2 regions of the Vagococcus sp. JNUCC 83 genome follow, and region 2 is predicted to be linked to the other one. Evidence: predicted binding sites of a transcription regulator. Region 2 holds the regulator's gene; the other holds the start of a gene.
What was found. The regulator NrdR, encoded in region 2, represses ribonucleotide reductase genes. The targets are predictions, from matches to a motif close to ACACNATATATNGTGT.

Region 1 (8,352 bases), 670 kb from region 2:
GATTTCTGAACATCAATAATTCGTTGATTACTACTTCCTCTAAATTGCAACGTCAAATCTCTTTTTTCTAATTCAAAACGTCCATCCACAAGCACATCAATCAAGCCTAATAACTCTAATTTATCCTCACTATCTACCAATAATTCTTCAAATGTATAGCCAGACCACGACCAAATGTCTTTAGTGTGGCCAAATTCCTGTCTCACTCTTTTTACAAGAGATAAACACACCTCTGTATTTAGGAAAGGTTCGCCACCTAATAGTGTTAATCCTTGGACATAGTCATGGGATAAATCTTCAATTATTTTATCCTCTAATTCGTTTGTATAAGGAGTACCATATCTAAAGTTTTGAATCGCTCGATTAAAACACCCTTTACAAGCAAACAAACACCCACTCACGTAAATACTACAACGAACCCCTTCACCATCAACAAACATAAAGGGTTTATAATCTGCGATATACCCTTGACTATAATCTTTTGATACCCATTCTTTAGGTTTTGGATTTCTCATTATTGGACTCCTTTTTCAAAATAAAAAAGAGTAACAAACTCTTTTTTATTTCATATGTTTTACTCTAGATGAAATTTCTTTATGTCGACCATGTACCATAGGTCTAGCTTGAGGATTTCCTAAATAACCACATGTTCGTTTCACCACATCGCATGTTTTAGGGTCATTGTTGTGGCACTGTGGACATTCAAAGCCTCTCTCTGTTGGATTAAAATCTCCTTCAAAGCCACATTCATAACAATGATCAATCGGTGTATTTGTCCCTAAATATCCCACTTTATCATAGGCATAATCCCACACGGCTTCTAATGCTTTTCTATTTTGTTGTAAAACAGGGTATTCACAATAATGAATAAACCCACCTGAACAATATTTAGGATAATCTTTTTCAAAATCTAATTTTTCAAAAGGTGTTGGATTTTTTCTCACATCATAATGAAAGCTGTTTGTGTAATAATCTTTATCAGTAATATTTTCAACTTCACCAAATTTTTCTTTATCTAAACGACAAAAGCGATCGGTTAAACTTTCACTTGGAGTTGAGTAAACACTAAAGTGATAACCATACTGATTTCCCCATTCATCTGTGTGTTGTTTCAAGTAACTTAAAATATCCAGCGTGAACTGTTTAGCATTAGGGTTATGTTCCCATTCACCACCAAAGAAAGATGAGGCTACTTCATACAATCCAATATAACCTAAGGACACTGTGGCACGTTTATTTTTAAACAATTCATCAACTGATTCATTTTTATTGAGTCTCTCTCCAAACGCACCATACATATATAGTATTGGCGCATTAGCCGGTGTCGCTTCCTTACATCTTTGAACACGAAATACTAACGCATCTTTTGCAATAGCTAGTCGCTCACCAAGTATTGACCAAAATTTTTTAATGTCACTATTAGCTTCCAGAGCAATTCTTGGTAAATTAAGCGTAACGACACCTAAATTCATTCGACCTGCATTGACTTCTTTTCCATCTTCATCTGTCCATCCTTGAAGAAATGAGCGACACCCCATAGGTACTTTAAAACTTCCAGTTAACTCAACAATTTTATCGTAGTTAAGTACATCAGGATACATTCTTTTAGTCGCACACTCTAAAGCTAGTTCTTTAATATCATAATTTGGATCTGTTGGTTTTAGATTTACACCATCTTTAATGGTAAAAATTAACTTAGGGAAAATCGCTGTTCGATGTTCTCCACCCAGACCTTTAATTCGATTTAAGAAAATTGCGCGTTGAATTTCTCTTTCAAACCAATCTGTTCCAAGTCCAAATCCTAATGAGGTAAAAGGTGTTTGTCCATTAGAAGTAAACAATGTGTTAATCTCATATTCTAAACTTTGCATTGAATCATAAATATCTTTACTTGTTTTTTGTTTTGCATAATCCTCATGTTTAGACTCATCAGCTATCCACTGTTTAGCATCTTCTAAATGTTTTTCATAGTTTTTCTTCGCAAAAGGAGCTAAAAATTCATCAATTCTATCTGCTGAACATCCACCATATTGACTCGATGCAACATTGGCAATAATTTGTGATATTTGAGCAGTAGCTGTTTGGATTGACTTAGGTGATTCTACTTCAGCATTACCAATCTTAAATCCGTTATTAAGCATACTTTCAAAATCAATCAAACAGCAATTCGTCATTGGAGAATATGGATGATAATCTAAATCATGGTAATGAATCTCACCTTTTTGATGCGCGTTTGCTACATGGCTAGGTAACATTTTCAACCCAATTGATTTTCCAACAATTCCAGCTGTTAAATCACGTTGTGTATTAAACACATCACTATCTTTATTGGCATTTTCATTGACTAATCGTTGATCTTTGTCTAATAATTTTCCAATTGTTACATTGATATCTGTTGACTCAGCTCTTTCAAAATCACGTTTCGTACGATAATTAATATATTCTTGTGCCAAAGCATACTCGCGATTTTCTAATAAGATATGTTCAACAATATTTTGTATTTCATAAATCTTAACATCTTTAGTGAATCGGTCATTAATCTCTGAGACAATGTTTGATACAAGCCTTTCAACTTTGATAGAAGATATCTCATCAATAGGTCCATTAACTTTATTTTCTGCTTTTAATAATGCTTGTGTTATTTTTTGTAAATCAAATTCGACAATTCGTCCATCACGTTTAATGACATTAATGGTGTGTAGCCCATCAAACCCCTTGCTCATTTTTTCTTTTAATTCTACAAAATCTATCATTTTCACCATGCTCCTTTTACAAATTCATCTATTATCATACCTTAACAAGATGTCTTTTTCAACTATATATAGTATTATCATTTTAATTTAAAACAAATAAACACTATATATAGTTATAAAGGTTGGTGTGTAGCATTTTTGTTTATCAATTTTTATTTTGTTTTTTTATTCACTAATATTTTTAGTTAAGTAATAATTCAATCTATTATTTGTATTCAAAGAAAAAAAGACCTTAGATTTCTCTAAGGCCCCTTTTGTTATTATTTAGCGTAATCTACTGCTCTTACTTCACGTACAACAGTTACTTTAATGTGTCCAGGATATTCAAGCTCATCCTCAATTCGCTTACGAATGTCATGCACTAAGATAACTGCTTCATCATCTGTTACTTCATTAGGTTTAACCGCGACACGTATTTCACGACCTGCTTGAATCGCAAAACTTGTATCCACACCAGGAAAATCATTTGCTATACTTTCTAAACGTTCTAAACGTTTGATATAGTTTTCTAATGACTCACTTCTAGCTCCTGGTCTAGCAGCTGATAATGCATCAGCTGCAGCAACCAATACTGAAATAACTGATGTAGCCTCTACATCACCATGATGTGAAGCCACTGCATTAATTACTACTGAATTTTCTTTGTATTTACTTACCAGCTCTGTCCCAATTTCAACATGCGAACCATCAACCTCATGATCTAATGCCTTACCGATATCATGTAGTAACCCTGCTCTTCGTGCTAGTGTCGCATCTTCACCAAGTTCTTCGGCTAAAACACCGGCAAGTTTAGCGACTTCGATTGAGTGATTTAACACGTTTTGACCATAGCTAGTTCTAAATCTCAAACGACCCAGTATTTTAATTAAGTCCGGATGTAACGAATGAACGCCTACCTCAAATGCAGCATTTTCTCCATACTCTCTGATTCGTTCATCCATTTCTTTACGAGATTTTTCCACCATCTCTTCAATACGAGCTGGATGAATACGTCCATCTTGAATTAGTTTTTCTAGCGTCATGCGTGCGATTTCTCGTCTAATAGGGTCAAATCCCGATAATACTACCGCTTCAGGTGTGTCATCAATAATCAAATCAATCCCTGTTAACGTTTCAAGTGTTCGAATGTTTCGCCCTTCCCGACCAATAATCCGACCTTTCATGTCATCATTAGGTAATGTCACAACTGTTACTGTCAATTCAGAAATCTGATCAGCAGCACTTCTTTGAATCGCTAGCGCTAACATATTACGTGCCTTACGATCTACTTCATCTTTCACACGCTGTTCACTTTCTTTAATCATCATGGCTCTATCATGAGATAGTTCAACCTTCATCTCATCCATAATGATATTTTGTGCTTCTTCTTTAGATAGATTAGCAATACGTTCTAATTCTATCTCTTGTTTTTCAATTAAGGTTGATACCTCTTTTTCCCGCTCATCAATCAATTGTTTCCTTGAATCAAGCTTCTCCTCTTTGTCTTCAAGTGAGCGTTCGCGTTTTTCTAAAGAGTCATCTTTTCGATCAAGATTATTTTCTCTTTGTAATAGTCTATTTTCTTGATTTTTCAGTTCAGCTCTTTCTTCCTTCAGCTCACTTTCAATTTCTAATCGGTACTGTTGATTCAGTTCTTTCGCTTCCAACAAATGCTCTTTTTTTAGAGTCTCAGCCTCTTTCTTGGCTTGTCGAATAATCCCGGTGGCAGTATTATTCGCTCCTTCTATAGACTTCTTATGTCGAGTCATGGCAATAAAATAGCCAATTGCTAGACCTACAATTAAACCGATGATAGCAAGGAGTATCGTAGCAGCCATAAAAACACCTCCATACTATCTTTATTATTGTGTTATTCGTAGATATAAAACATTTCACTATGACTAAATCATATGCAAAAATATGAATGTATATATTTAACTATACATACTATATTCTAATCTTTGTTAAAAGGAGTGTCAACTTAAAAAGAGAGCAAATCTTAATCCAAAAAAAATAAACTACGACATAGTGTTTTATAAATAACATATTTCGTTATTTTACATTAATGCCATAGTTTATTCTAATTTTATTCTTCCAACTCTAGCGATACTTTTTCTGTATTATCATTATCTTCAAGTGTTTCTTCTACTGCTTCAACACCATCCATATTATAAGCTAGACGAACTTTTTGATAGATTTCTTCTCTCATTTCTGGATGATCAATTAAATATTTCTTTGCGTTTTCGCGTCCTTGACCAATACGTTCTTCTTCATAAGAATACCAAGCACCACTTTTATTGACGATATCTTTATCAGAAGCCATATCAATCAGTTCACCTTCTTGTGAAATTCCTTCTCCATACATGATATCTACTTCTGCAATCCTAAATGGCGGAGCAACTTTATTTTTTACAACTTTTATTTTGGTACGATTACCAATAATATCAGTTCCAGATTTTAATTGTTCTGCACGACGCACTTCCAAACGAACAGTGGCATAAAATTTTAAGGCTCTACCGCCAGGAGTTACTTCGGGATTACCAAACATTACACCAACTTTTTCACGAATTTGATTAATGAAAATCGCAATAGTTTTTGTTTTATTAATTGTTCCAGACAATTTCCTCAATGCTTGAGACATTAAACGAGCTTGGAGTCCCACATGAGAATCACCCATTTCCCCATCAATCTCAGCTCTTGGTACTAGAGCTGCAACCGAGTCAACTACGACAATATCAATCGCGCCACTTGAAACAAGTGCTTCGGCAATATTTAACCCTTGCTCTCCAGTATCTGGTTGAGATAATAATAATTCATCAATGTTAACCCCTAAAGCACTCGCGTATTTAGGATCTAGTGCATGTTCTGCATCAATAAACGCTGCTGTTCCTCCCGCTTTTTGTACTGAGGCAATCGCATGTAAAGCAACCGTTGTTTTACCTGAACTCTCAGGTCCATATACTTCAATGATTCTTCCTCTAGGGTAACCACCCACACCTAGAGCTGAATCTAACGCCAAAGAGCCACTTGATACCGTAGAAATTTGTGTATCAACTTTCTCACCAAGTTTCATAACTGACCCTTTACCAAAATCTTTTTCTATTTTTTTTAATGCAGCATCTAGCGCTGCTTTACGATTATCTGACATGAATGTACCTCCAGTTATATTTATCTCTTCACTTTATAATACTTTTTTTTTACATAAAAAGCAAGAAAAAAAGCGAACAGATATTCGTGTATTGCTAGCTGTTTTTCCTTAAAAAATTGTATCCGTGTTTAATCGCTCCATCTTTAATATAGTCTGTATGGCGTTTAAATATTCTTCTTTTATTTAACACACCATCTTTTGTCCCCAAGAAGAACCACACGATTCCTTCAGGTAAATCATCATTTCCTTTTTCCACATCTCCTATAATAACCATAACATAATCTGTTGAATAACGATTTAGACCATAATTAGCTAGGCCATCTCCTAATAAATCGATAGTCGAAGTATTAAAGTTCGTTCCTAATAACGAATTTATATTATCTTTATCATTTATAGATAAACTGACTTTCAAGGCTTGATTAGCACCTGAAACCTCCATTCCTCGAGTATAAAACTGTCCATCCGTTAATAAATCGATAACTGACAACGTTTTTTCTTTTTTCATCAGCTGAGTAATTGCAACGTCTTGTATTGTCAAATCTTCCCCATATCCATAAAAATATTCTTTTTCAATGGCTAATATTTTTTCTTCCATCTCATCAAGTAAATGATGGGCTGTTTTTTTATCAGAACTCTGTGCCGTCAATCTTAACATAACTTCATTAGATTTTGCATAAGGTGCAATCGTTGGATTTGTTTGTTCATCAATTAATTGAGATAAATCTGTAACTAATTGTGATTCACCTATATCAATAAATCTTAAATAACGAGATACCAATTCTTTATGCTGTGGATTTAATTTTTTGAGTAGAGGAATGGCTTCTTGTTTAAACATCTCTGTTAGTTCACTTGGTGGACCAGGAAGCAATAGATAATATACACCTGATACCTCTATAAAAATACCACATGCTAGTCCTGTTGGATTTTGTAAGGTGATTCCTTTTTTAAAAGTTAGTGCTTGTTGTTTATTATTTTCTGGCATGATCTTATCTGTCGAAGAAAATAGATGATAAATTTTTTTCAATGCATCATTATCATATTCAAGTGGTTCACCTATATATTCACTAACTGCCTCTTTAGTCAGGTCATCTGTTGTTGGTCCTAACCCTCCACATAAAATAATTAATTCACTTCGTTTTGATGCTAAACTTAATGTCTCTAACACTCTTTTTTTATTATCACCTACCGTTGTTTCAAAATAAACTTCGTAACCTAAATCTGCTAACTCTTTTGACAAAAAAGCGCCATTTGTATTAACTATTTGACCTAATAACAGCTCTGTTCCAACAATAATTAATTCTGTTTTCATCTCTATTCCTCCACTCACAAATTAATATACGTTTTTTTCCATTTTATCACATTATATTTAAATAAAAAAAAGAGTTATTTCAAAATAAATAATACTCTTTATGGTAAACTAATGTTACTAAAATCAACATACGGAGGAAAAATATGGGACAATATAATAGCGTTTTCGACATCATTGGACCTGTCATGATTGGACCAAGTAGCTCACACACTGCAGGTGCTGCTAGAATCGGCAAAGTAATCAGACGTATATTAGGCGAACAGCCTTTATCAGCTGATATTTATCTTTATGAATCTTTTGCAAAAACTTATAGAGGGCATGGAACAGATATCGCACTAGTTGGTGGCCTATTAGGTATGGATCCAGATGATGATCGCTTATCTAAGTCTCTAGAAATCGCACATGAAAAAGGAATGGAGGTGGCATTCATTCCCAAAATCGAGAAAGCTGATCATCCTAATCAAGTAAAAATGGTTTTAAAAACCAAAGATCGTTCAATGACTTGCACTGGCATTTCTATTGGTGGCGGATCGATTCAAATATCAGAATTAAATGGTTTCAAAATTAATTTAGATTTTTCTACTCCAACTTATATCACTTTTCATCAAGATAAGCCTGGTGTCGTTGCAAACGTTACAAAATTATTATCAGAAAAAAGTATCAATATTAGTACGATGACTTTAACTAGAGAAGCTAAAGGTGAAAAAGCGATGATGATTATCGAAGTCGATAACCGCGTAGAAGGGTTACTAGATTCGCTAAGAAAAATTGAATACATTGATGCGGTTGATTTTTTCAACTAGAAAGGATAAATAATTATGTTTCAAACAATCGAAGAATTAGTCGCTTTAGCTCATGTTCACGGCTCTATTGCTGAAGCTATGATTCAAACAGAAATTGATATTTCACAACGATCTCGAGAAGTTATCATTGAACATATGGAAAAAAATCTTTCAGTTATGTTAGCTTCAATTGAAAAAGGGGTAAAAGGCGTAACCTCTGTGACAGGTTTAACGGGTGGCGATGCTCCGAGAATGAACGATTATATTAATAAAGGTGACTTTCTAAGCGGAGAAACTATTTTACGCGCTGTACAAAATGCGATGGCTGTCAATGAAGTGAATGCTGAAATGGGATTAATTTGTGCTACACCAACGGCCGGG
Region 2 (8,352 bases):
CATAGACAACTAACCAAACAATAATCCAAGTTAATCCATTATTTGGGTCAACTGTTTTAAAGAAGCCGAAAAACCCGAGAGTCTCTAAAAATAATCCAAGAGAAACGACAAATGATGCCGATGTTTTCTGAACTATAAAGGATGCCATCCCGCCGGCTAGAAATGCTCCAAGTCCCATAACGGCTAAAATTCCACCAGCTTTGATTGGGCTTAGTGTTAAAATATTTTGTAAAAATAGTGGGAGTAAAAATAGTAACCCCGATTCTCCAATTGCCACAATTCCAGCAATGGTGTTTCCTAAAGAAAAGCTTTTGAATTTGAATAATGATAAATCGAGTAAATGGGATTTGTTTTGTTTAATCATGTGTGATTCCCAAACTAAGAATAGAGCAAAGAATAAGGCACCGACTACTAACAAAGTAGGAATAATAGATAAGTTAAATAATGTTGAATGATCGCCTTTAACATGCCACCAACCATAATTACGTCCTTCAATAATACCAAATACAAGTAAAATTAAACCAATGGTTGATAAAATAAAACCAACAAAGTCAAACCCACTTGTCATTTTTTCACCATATGTTTCTGGTAAATATTTTAATGACGCAAGGATAATAAACAGCCCAATCGGTAAATTAATCCAGAAAATCCAATGCCATGTCATGTAAGTTGTAAAGTATCCACCTAATAAGGGACCTATAGCTGCCATTCCAGAGATGACTGATCCCCAAACAGCAAAAGCGACGATTCGATCTTTTCCAAAGAAAAGAGCATTTACTGCTGAAAGTGTCGTCGGTAAAACGGTCGCACCACCAATCCCTTGAATGGTTCTAGCAGCCAGCATAAAAGTAATATTTTTAGAAAAGCTTGCCATAATCGACCCGATTAAAAAGACTGTAATCCCAATAATCAGCATTTTTTTTCGTCCGAAATTATCTGCGACACGTCCCATAGTAATCAATAATGAAGAAAAAATTAAAGAATAAAGAGTAATGATCCACTCAGCATCTGTAAATGATAATTTCAAATCCTTCATTATGACTGGTATAGACACATTAACAATGGTTCCGTCGATAACAACAAGTGAAACTGATAATGCTAAAATAGCTAGGGCCCACCATTTGTGTTTTATTGTTTTTTGTTGCGTAGTTGTTGCATCTGTCACTTCAAACACCTCACTTATAATTTTAGTACGATTGTATCTTACACCTAAAGTGACAACTTGTCACAAGAAAAGCAACGAAATCACAATTTTTTTACAAGTGTATAAAAATTATTAATTTAGATGCAAAATAGTCACTAGTATACTCAAAATATTCTAAAGAAATTCTTAAAATGACAAACAAGCTATGAGCAAGTTATCAGAGAATACCTAACAATTACGTGTTTATCTATACCAATAGTGGTGTTACATGTTATAATAGTGCTACTATTTCGTCTATTGAGACAGTTTTAAGAAGAGGTGAAGCAAATGCAATGTCCAAAGTGCCAGTATAGTAGTTCACGAGTGGTGGATAGTCGTCCTGCTGATGATAATCGTGCGATTCGTAGAAGAAGAGAATGCGAAAAGTGTGGTTTTCGTTTTACGACGTTTGAACGCATAGAAGTCTCACCGTTGCTTGTAGTAAAGAAAAATGGAGCACGTGAAGAATTTAACCGTGAAAAAGTATTAAGAGGGTTAGTGCGCTCAGCTGAAAAGCGTCCTGTTTCCATGGATCAGATGGAACAAGTGGTTGAGCGGGTTGAAACAAGAGTCAGAAACATCGGTGACAATGAAGTGTCTACAAATTTAATTGGCGAATACGTGATGGAAGAGTTAGTTAATTTAGATGAGATTGCTTACATCAGATTTGCTAGTGTTTATCGTCAATTTAAAGATATGAGTGTCTTTTTAGAAGAACTTCAGGAAATAATCGATAAAGAAAAAAACGAGTAATGTTATTTATAGAAAGTGATGTGAATTAGGTGTCTAAAACACAGACCCATTTAAAGCCTAAAGATACCTTTGAAGTTCATTATTATAGCCTACTAAATGGTGAAGATATGCGTGTTTTAAACCTATTGTACCAACCGATTATTGGTGGAAATGCACTAGTGCTGTATCAACATTTGATAACTAATGCAACAATGTTTAAAGAGCCAACGCGACATTTTACGTTGCAGGATATGATGAGTTATAGCTTACAAGAGGTATCTGAAGCAAGAGTAAAACTAGAAGCAATCGGTTTAGTCAAAACATATGTGCGTAAAAAAGATGACGGGTATCATTATATTTATTTTTTAGAAAATATTTTACCGCCTCATGTATTTTTATCTGATGATGCTTTATGTTTAATGCTTCTTGATCGTGTTGGTGAAGAACGTTTTAATTCCTTGATAGAGTTGTTTAAACCTAAAAAAATAGATTTGGATGGTTACACGAATATCACAAGTAATTATGTGGATGTGTTTCATATTTCTCAAGAAAGATTAGTTCAAGAAAATAGCATCTTGTCAACAGCAAGTAATGAAATGAAACACGTACCAAGCACTAAAAAAACAGTACCTGAAACAGACAGTTTTGATTGGCAGTTTTTCTTGGACAGCATATCTGGACTAAAATTAGATCAAGATTTCTTAGATAACGAATTTAAACCAATTGTTTTAACCGTGCATGGGTTATATGGTATTAATGAGTTGGAGATGAGCCAACATGTCAAGTTTTGTACAGACTATGTGACCAATCAAATTGACGTTAAGGCATTTAAACATCGAATTTATAAACAATATCATCAGTTAAATCAGTCAAGTCAACCTAATAAATCAGTCAATCAGCCAGTTACATATACTATGCAACAGCTTGATAGACATAAAAATGATTTGAAACATCAAGGGTTTACAACGCCTGAAATAGAAGTAATCGTTTCTTGTGAAAAAATTCCACCGCTTGTTTTTTTAAAAGCTATCAAAGAACAAAAAAATGGATTTGTGGCTCAAAATGAGCGATGGACAATTGAAAATTTAAAAACGCAATCGCCATTACCAGATGAAGTGATTAATATGTTGATTCACTATTCATTAGTCGTGTTGGACAATCCATCAATCAATCAAAATATGGTGAATACGATTGCCAATGATTGGGCACAACATAAAATTACTAAGGCTTCTGAGGCACTGAAACAAGTTAAAAATCACAAAAAAGAATCAGTCAATAAACAGGTTAAAAAGTCATATAATAAAAACTATACAAAAAAACCAATTCGAACTGAAACTCTGCCAGAATGGGCTAAAGAGTCCTCTACTCGTAAAGAAACCCCTCTCTTAGGAGATGAGTTATTGCAGTTAGAACAACAACTAAAACAATTTAATCAAGGTGGTGAGTCATCATGAAGCATATTAATCAACATCTCAATCGAACGGTAAAAAACCAAAATATTAATGATAGATTGATTGAATTGATGGATATTGTCCAAAAAGATAACGATGTTCAATCGTTTATTCAAGAGCATCGTGATAAACTAACTGATGAAGATATTTTAAAAAGCTCAGCGAAATTATATGAATTTGTCAAGGAAAAAGAAAAATTTCTAGCAAATGATGCGTCAATGATTGCTCCTGGATACGAACCAAAACTATTTTTAAATTACCATTTCATTGATGTAACGTATGTACCAACAGAAGAGCTAATTCGTAAAAAAGAATACGAAACGATCCGTAATCGGGTACACACCATTTCTATGCCAAAAGATATTAAAGATGCGTCATTGGACCAGTTTAACATCACTGCCGAAAGACGAGAAGCATTGAGTGAAGCTATCACATTTATGAATGACTACTCTAATGACCCAGATAATTTCCATCAAGGCTTATATTTATATGGAACGTTTGGTGTAGGTAAAACGTATTTGCTAGGAGCAATTGCTAATGGCTTAGCAACAAAAGGAGTAAAGAGTACCATTTTACATTTTCCAACATTTTGTGTGGAGATGAAACAATCAATAAAAGATGACAGTGTGGCATCTAAAATAGATTCGGTTAAAAAAACACCTATATTGATGCTTGATGATATTGGAGCCGACTCTATGAGTGCTTGGATACGAGATGATGTGTTAGGTGTTATTTTACAGTATCGTATGCAAGAAAAGTTACCAACGTTTTTTTCTTCGAACTTAGATATGAGACAATTAGAAGAAGAACACTTGCGATTTTCACAAAAAGGGGACGACGAGCCACTTAAAGCAAAGCGTATTATGGAACGTATTAAGTACCTATCTAAACAAATTACGATGATAGGTGAGAATCGCCGAGAGGATAGTGACTTTTAAAGAATGACTCGTTATCAAAAACTGATTGACAAAGGAATTACAGACTAGTATAATTATTTTTGTTGCTTAAGGAGTGATAGAATGAAATGGGCATTATCAGAATTAAATAAGTTTCGTGGAAGTCAATTAGATTTCTCTGAAACCATTGATTTAAGCGCCTCTCTAAAGAAAAGAGAGCCATCTATTATTGATATTTCTCCAATTAAAGTGAATGGGTTTTTAGAAGTTGATGAGCTGGGTTATTACGCTCATATGACTGTTGAAACCATTCTTACTGTACCATCATCTCGTTCGTTAGAACCTGTTGAGTTACCTCTGAATCTAGTAATAGACGAAGAATATATGACACTAAGACAGTATGATGCATTGAAAGATGTACCAGAAGATGATAAAAGCTTGATAATCGTATTGGAAAAAGATTTAATTGATTTAACAGAAGCAATTGAAGACTTTATCTTACTTAATTTACCATTACAAGTATTAACAGAAGAAGAAAAGCAATCAACAGAATTACCAAAAGGAGACTTTTGGCAAGTTGTTTCAGAAGATGACATCATCGAAGAATTAGACGCTGAAACACAAGCAACTATTGATCCTCGTCTTGCTAAGTTATCTGAGTTTTTTAACGAAGATAACAACTAGTAAGATTGGAATATATGTGACTTGTCACGTATTTAAGTTAGTAGGGAGGTGTATCTAAATGGCAGTACCAAAAAGAAAAACGTCAAAAGCTCGTAAAAATAGACGTCGTACTCATTACAAATTGTCTGCACCAGGTTTAACAGCTTGTAGCAACTGTGGTGAAATGAGAAAATCTCATCATGTGTGCCCTTCATGTGGTCATTATGATGGAAAAGACGTTATGACTAAAGAAGCATAATTTACATTTTTAATAGAAAATGTAAAACCGTTAGACTAACCATGGAGTCTAACGGTTTTTTGTTTTACGTAACCCAAAATTTATTTTGTTTTCTGTTCCAGTCCTGATTCGTTTAATATTATCTCGGTGTCTAATGATAATAAATAACGTGATGGCAACAGCTAATGATGTTAATAGCCAGTTTTGTTCTGATAGAATAAATGGTGCATAAATCGGTAAAACAACGGTTGAAATAGTAATAATTACTGCACTAATCATACTAGCTAAACTCACTGTACTCGTTAAAAATAAAAATAAGATAAACAAACTAGCAGAGTAAATAAAAAATGTTGGCGAATAAGCCAGCAACATCCCAGCGCTTGTCGCAACAGCTTTACCACCTTTAAAGTGTCCAAATATGGGAAACGTATGGCCAAGTATGGCTGCTACACCAAACCATAATGGGTCAATTGATAAACCAAACCACATCGGTAAGCTAGTCGCAATCGTTCCTTTTAAAATATCCATAAACAATACAGTGGTTCCAGCACGTTTTCCTAGTACACGAAACGTGTTGGTTGTTCCAGTATTGCCACTGCCAAAGTCCCTAATGTCTTTATGATAAAAAATCTTTCCAATCCACACGCCTGATTGAATCGAGCCTAATAAATAAGCTAATAAAAATAACGATAGTGTCTTCACATTGTATCCTCCTTAAGGTCAGTCATATTTTACCATGAAATAAGGGAGCGAACAATTAGGATAGGCACTTTAGGAGAAGTAATTACTAATTTTTGTTATAATTAGGACATAAATTAAAGGGGGTCTGTATTATGGCTTATAAAGATTTAGGCGATAAAAAAGTAAAAGAAATTTTGACCAATGCGAAAAATATAGCGGTGGTTGGTTTAAGTGACAATCCTGAAAAAACAAGTTATCAAGTAGCAGAGGTGATGCAGGCAGCAGGTTATAAAATTATTCCTGTTAATCCAATGAAAGTTGGTCAAACAATTTTAGGAGAAACCGTCTATCCTTCGATTGAGTCAGTTGACCAACCAATCGATATTGTCGATGTGTTTAGACCAAGTACAGCTTTAGTTGATGTGGCAAAAGATTTCTTAAAATCAAATGCGCCTGTTTTTTGGGCTCAATTAGGTATAGAAAATGACGAAGCTGCCGACCTTCTATACGAAAATGGTATAAGTGACGTTATCATGAATCGATGCATCAAAATTGAATTACGAAAATAAGGAACAAGTGCAATATTGCACTTGTTTTTTTAATCTTCCTTTTCCGTAAATTTTGTGTAAAATGATGGTAAAATATTCGTTTTTAAGACAAAAAACATGAAATGTAATTGCTTTTACAAAATGAAATGCTATAATTTAAGAGTATTCAAGGAAGTGGGTACACACACATTAAAAGGAGGAACAGTCGTTGTTTAAGAAAGTTTGGAAGTATACAGGTCTAGTTGCGTTGGTAGCAACATTAGGCGCATGTAGTAGCGATTCTGCTAAGGATAAAGGTAGTGAATCAAACAAAGGTAAGGATGATAAAACCATTGAAACATTATCAGTTGGTTTTGTCCCATCAAGAGACCCAGAGGAAATTGTTTCAGCAACAGAACCATTGAAAGAATTAATGCAAAAAGAGTTAAAAGAACAAGGATATGATGTTAAAAAAATCGATATCACTGTTGGAACTAACTTTGAAGCTGTTGGAGAATCTTTAGATTCAGGTACTTTAGACATCGGATTTATTCCTGGTGGAACATATGTATTATATGATGAAGGTGCTGAACCAATCTTAACAGCGACGCGTGCTGGTTTATCAATTGATTCAGATGACGCAAAAGTTTGGAATGAAAATAAACCAACTAAGCCAACTGACAAACAAGTCGACTCTTACCGTGCATTGATGATTGCTGGTCCATCTTCAAAAGGACAAGCAGTTGCAGATAAAGTAAATAAAGGTGAAAAAGTATCATGGAACGATTTAAATAACCTTTCATGGAGCGTGATGAGTTCTTCTTCTCCAGCTGGATATATCTATCCAAGTTTATGGTTAAATGAAAACTATGACAAAAAAATCACTGACTTAAAAAATATCGTACAATCAGATTCTTATGGTAGTGCCTTTGCTCGTCTAGCTTCAGGTCAAGTGGATGTGGTATTAACTTATGCTGATGCTCGTCGTGATAACGAAGAAAACTGGAAAAAAGAATTTGGTCGTGACAAATCAATCTGGGATGAAACAAACGTTATTGGTGTGACACCAGCAATCTACAACGACACAATCTCAGTAAGTAAAAACTCTAAAACAATGACAGATGAGTTGAAAAAAGCGTTACAAAAATCATTTATCAACATCGCTAAAACAGATGAAGGTAAAAAAGTGATTGGAATCTACAGTCATGAAGGATATGTAGAAGCAAATCCTAAAGACTATGACAATGAACGAAAAGCACAAAAATTAGTTCAAGACGCTAAATAAATATAACAAAAGGAAACGTCAAACTGCGATCATCTCTTTTGATGATGGCAGTTTGTTTTTAGAAGGGGTTTTAAGATGATAAAGTTTGATAATGTCCAAATGGTCTATCCAAATGGTTATGTAGGATTAAAAGATATTAATTTAGAAATTGAACAAGGTGAATTTGTTGCCATTATTGGTCTTTCAGGAGCAGGTAAATCGACACTTATTCGTTGTGTCAATCGTATGCATGACGTCTCTAGTGGGACGCTAATGGTCAATGACACGAACGTTGGAAAAATTAAAGGAAAAGAAGTAAGAGAGTTTCGCCGTAAAATAGGAATGATTTTCCAATCATTTAACTTAATTACACGTGCAACTGTATTAAAAAACGTGATGATTTCTTCAGTACCCGAACTTCCTTGGTGGAGACGTGTGTTTGGTATTTTCCCAGAAGACGTTAAAGTCATTGCATTAGAATCACTAGACAATGTTGGGATTTTAGATAAAGCGTTTGTCAGAGTGGATCAACTATCAGGTGGACAGCAACAACGTGTGGCTTTAGCAAGAACTCTAGCTAGCCATCCAGAGGTAATTTTAGCGGATGAACCAGTTGCAGCACTAGACCCTGTTACAGCAAAAACAGTGATGGATGACTTTAAACGAATCAACAAAGACTTAAATATTTCTGTATTAATCAATATTCACCATGTAGAT

Region 1: a site for NrdR is predicted at 2,813-2,828, ahead of nrdD (anaerobic ribonucleoside-triphosphate reductase). Genes of this name have one in related genera too.

The regions. Positions count from the first base shown of each region.
Region 1 is NZ_CM132204.1:1,587,040-1,595,391, forward strand. It holds gene nrdG (anaerobic ribonucleoside-triphosphate reductase activating protein) at 1-515, opposite strand, end outside; gene nrdD (anaerobic ribonucleoside-triphosphate reductase) at 561-2,723, opposite strand; gene rny (ribonuclease Y) at 3,014-4,570, opposite strand; gene recA (recombinase RecA) at 4,819-5,880, opposite strand; gene JNUCC83_RS07725 (CinA family nicotinamide mononucleotide deamidase-related protein) at 5,975-7,189, opposite strand; gene sdaAB (L-serine ammonia-lyase, iron-sulfur-dependent subunit beta) at 7,333-7,992, shown strand; gene sdaAA (L-serine ammonia-lyase, iron-sulfur-dependent, subunit alpha) at 8,008-8,352, shown strand, end outside.
Region 2 is NZ_CM132204.1:913,355-921,706, reverse strand. It holds gene JNUCC83_RS04330 (MFS transporter) at 1-1,165, opposite strand, end outside; gene nrdR (transcriptional regulator NrdR) at 1,472-1,936, shown strand; gene JNUCC83_RS04320 (replication initiation and membrane attachment family protein) at 1,966-3,369, shown strand; gene dnaI (primosomal protein DnaI) at 3,366-4,304, shown strand; gene JNUCC83_RS04310 (YceD family protein) at 4,386-4,946, shown strand; gene rpmF (50S ribosomal protein L32) at 5,005-5,184, shown strand; gene plsY (glycerol-3-phosphate 1-O-acyltransferase PlsY) at 5,233-5,865, opposite strand; gene JNUCC83_RS04295 (CoA-binding protein) at 5,997-6,413, shown strand; gene JNUCC83_RS04290 (phosphate/phosphite/phosphonate ABC transporter substrate-binding protein) at 6,601-7,656, shown strand; gene phnC (phosphonate ABC transporter ATP-binding protein) at 7,732-8,352, shown strand, end outside.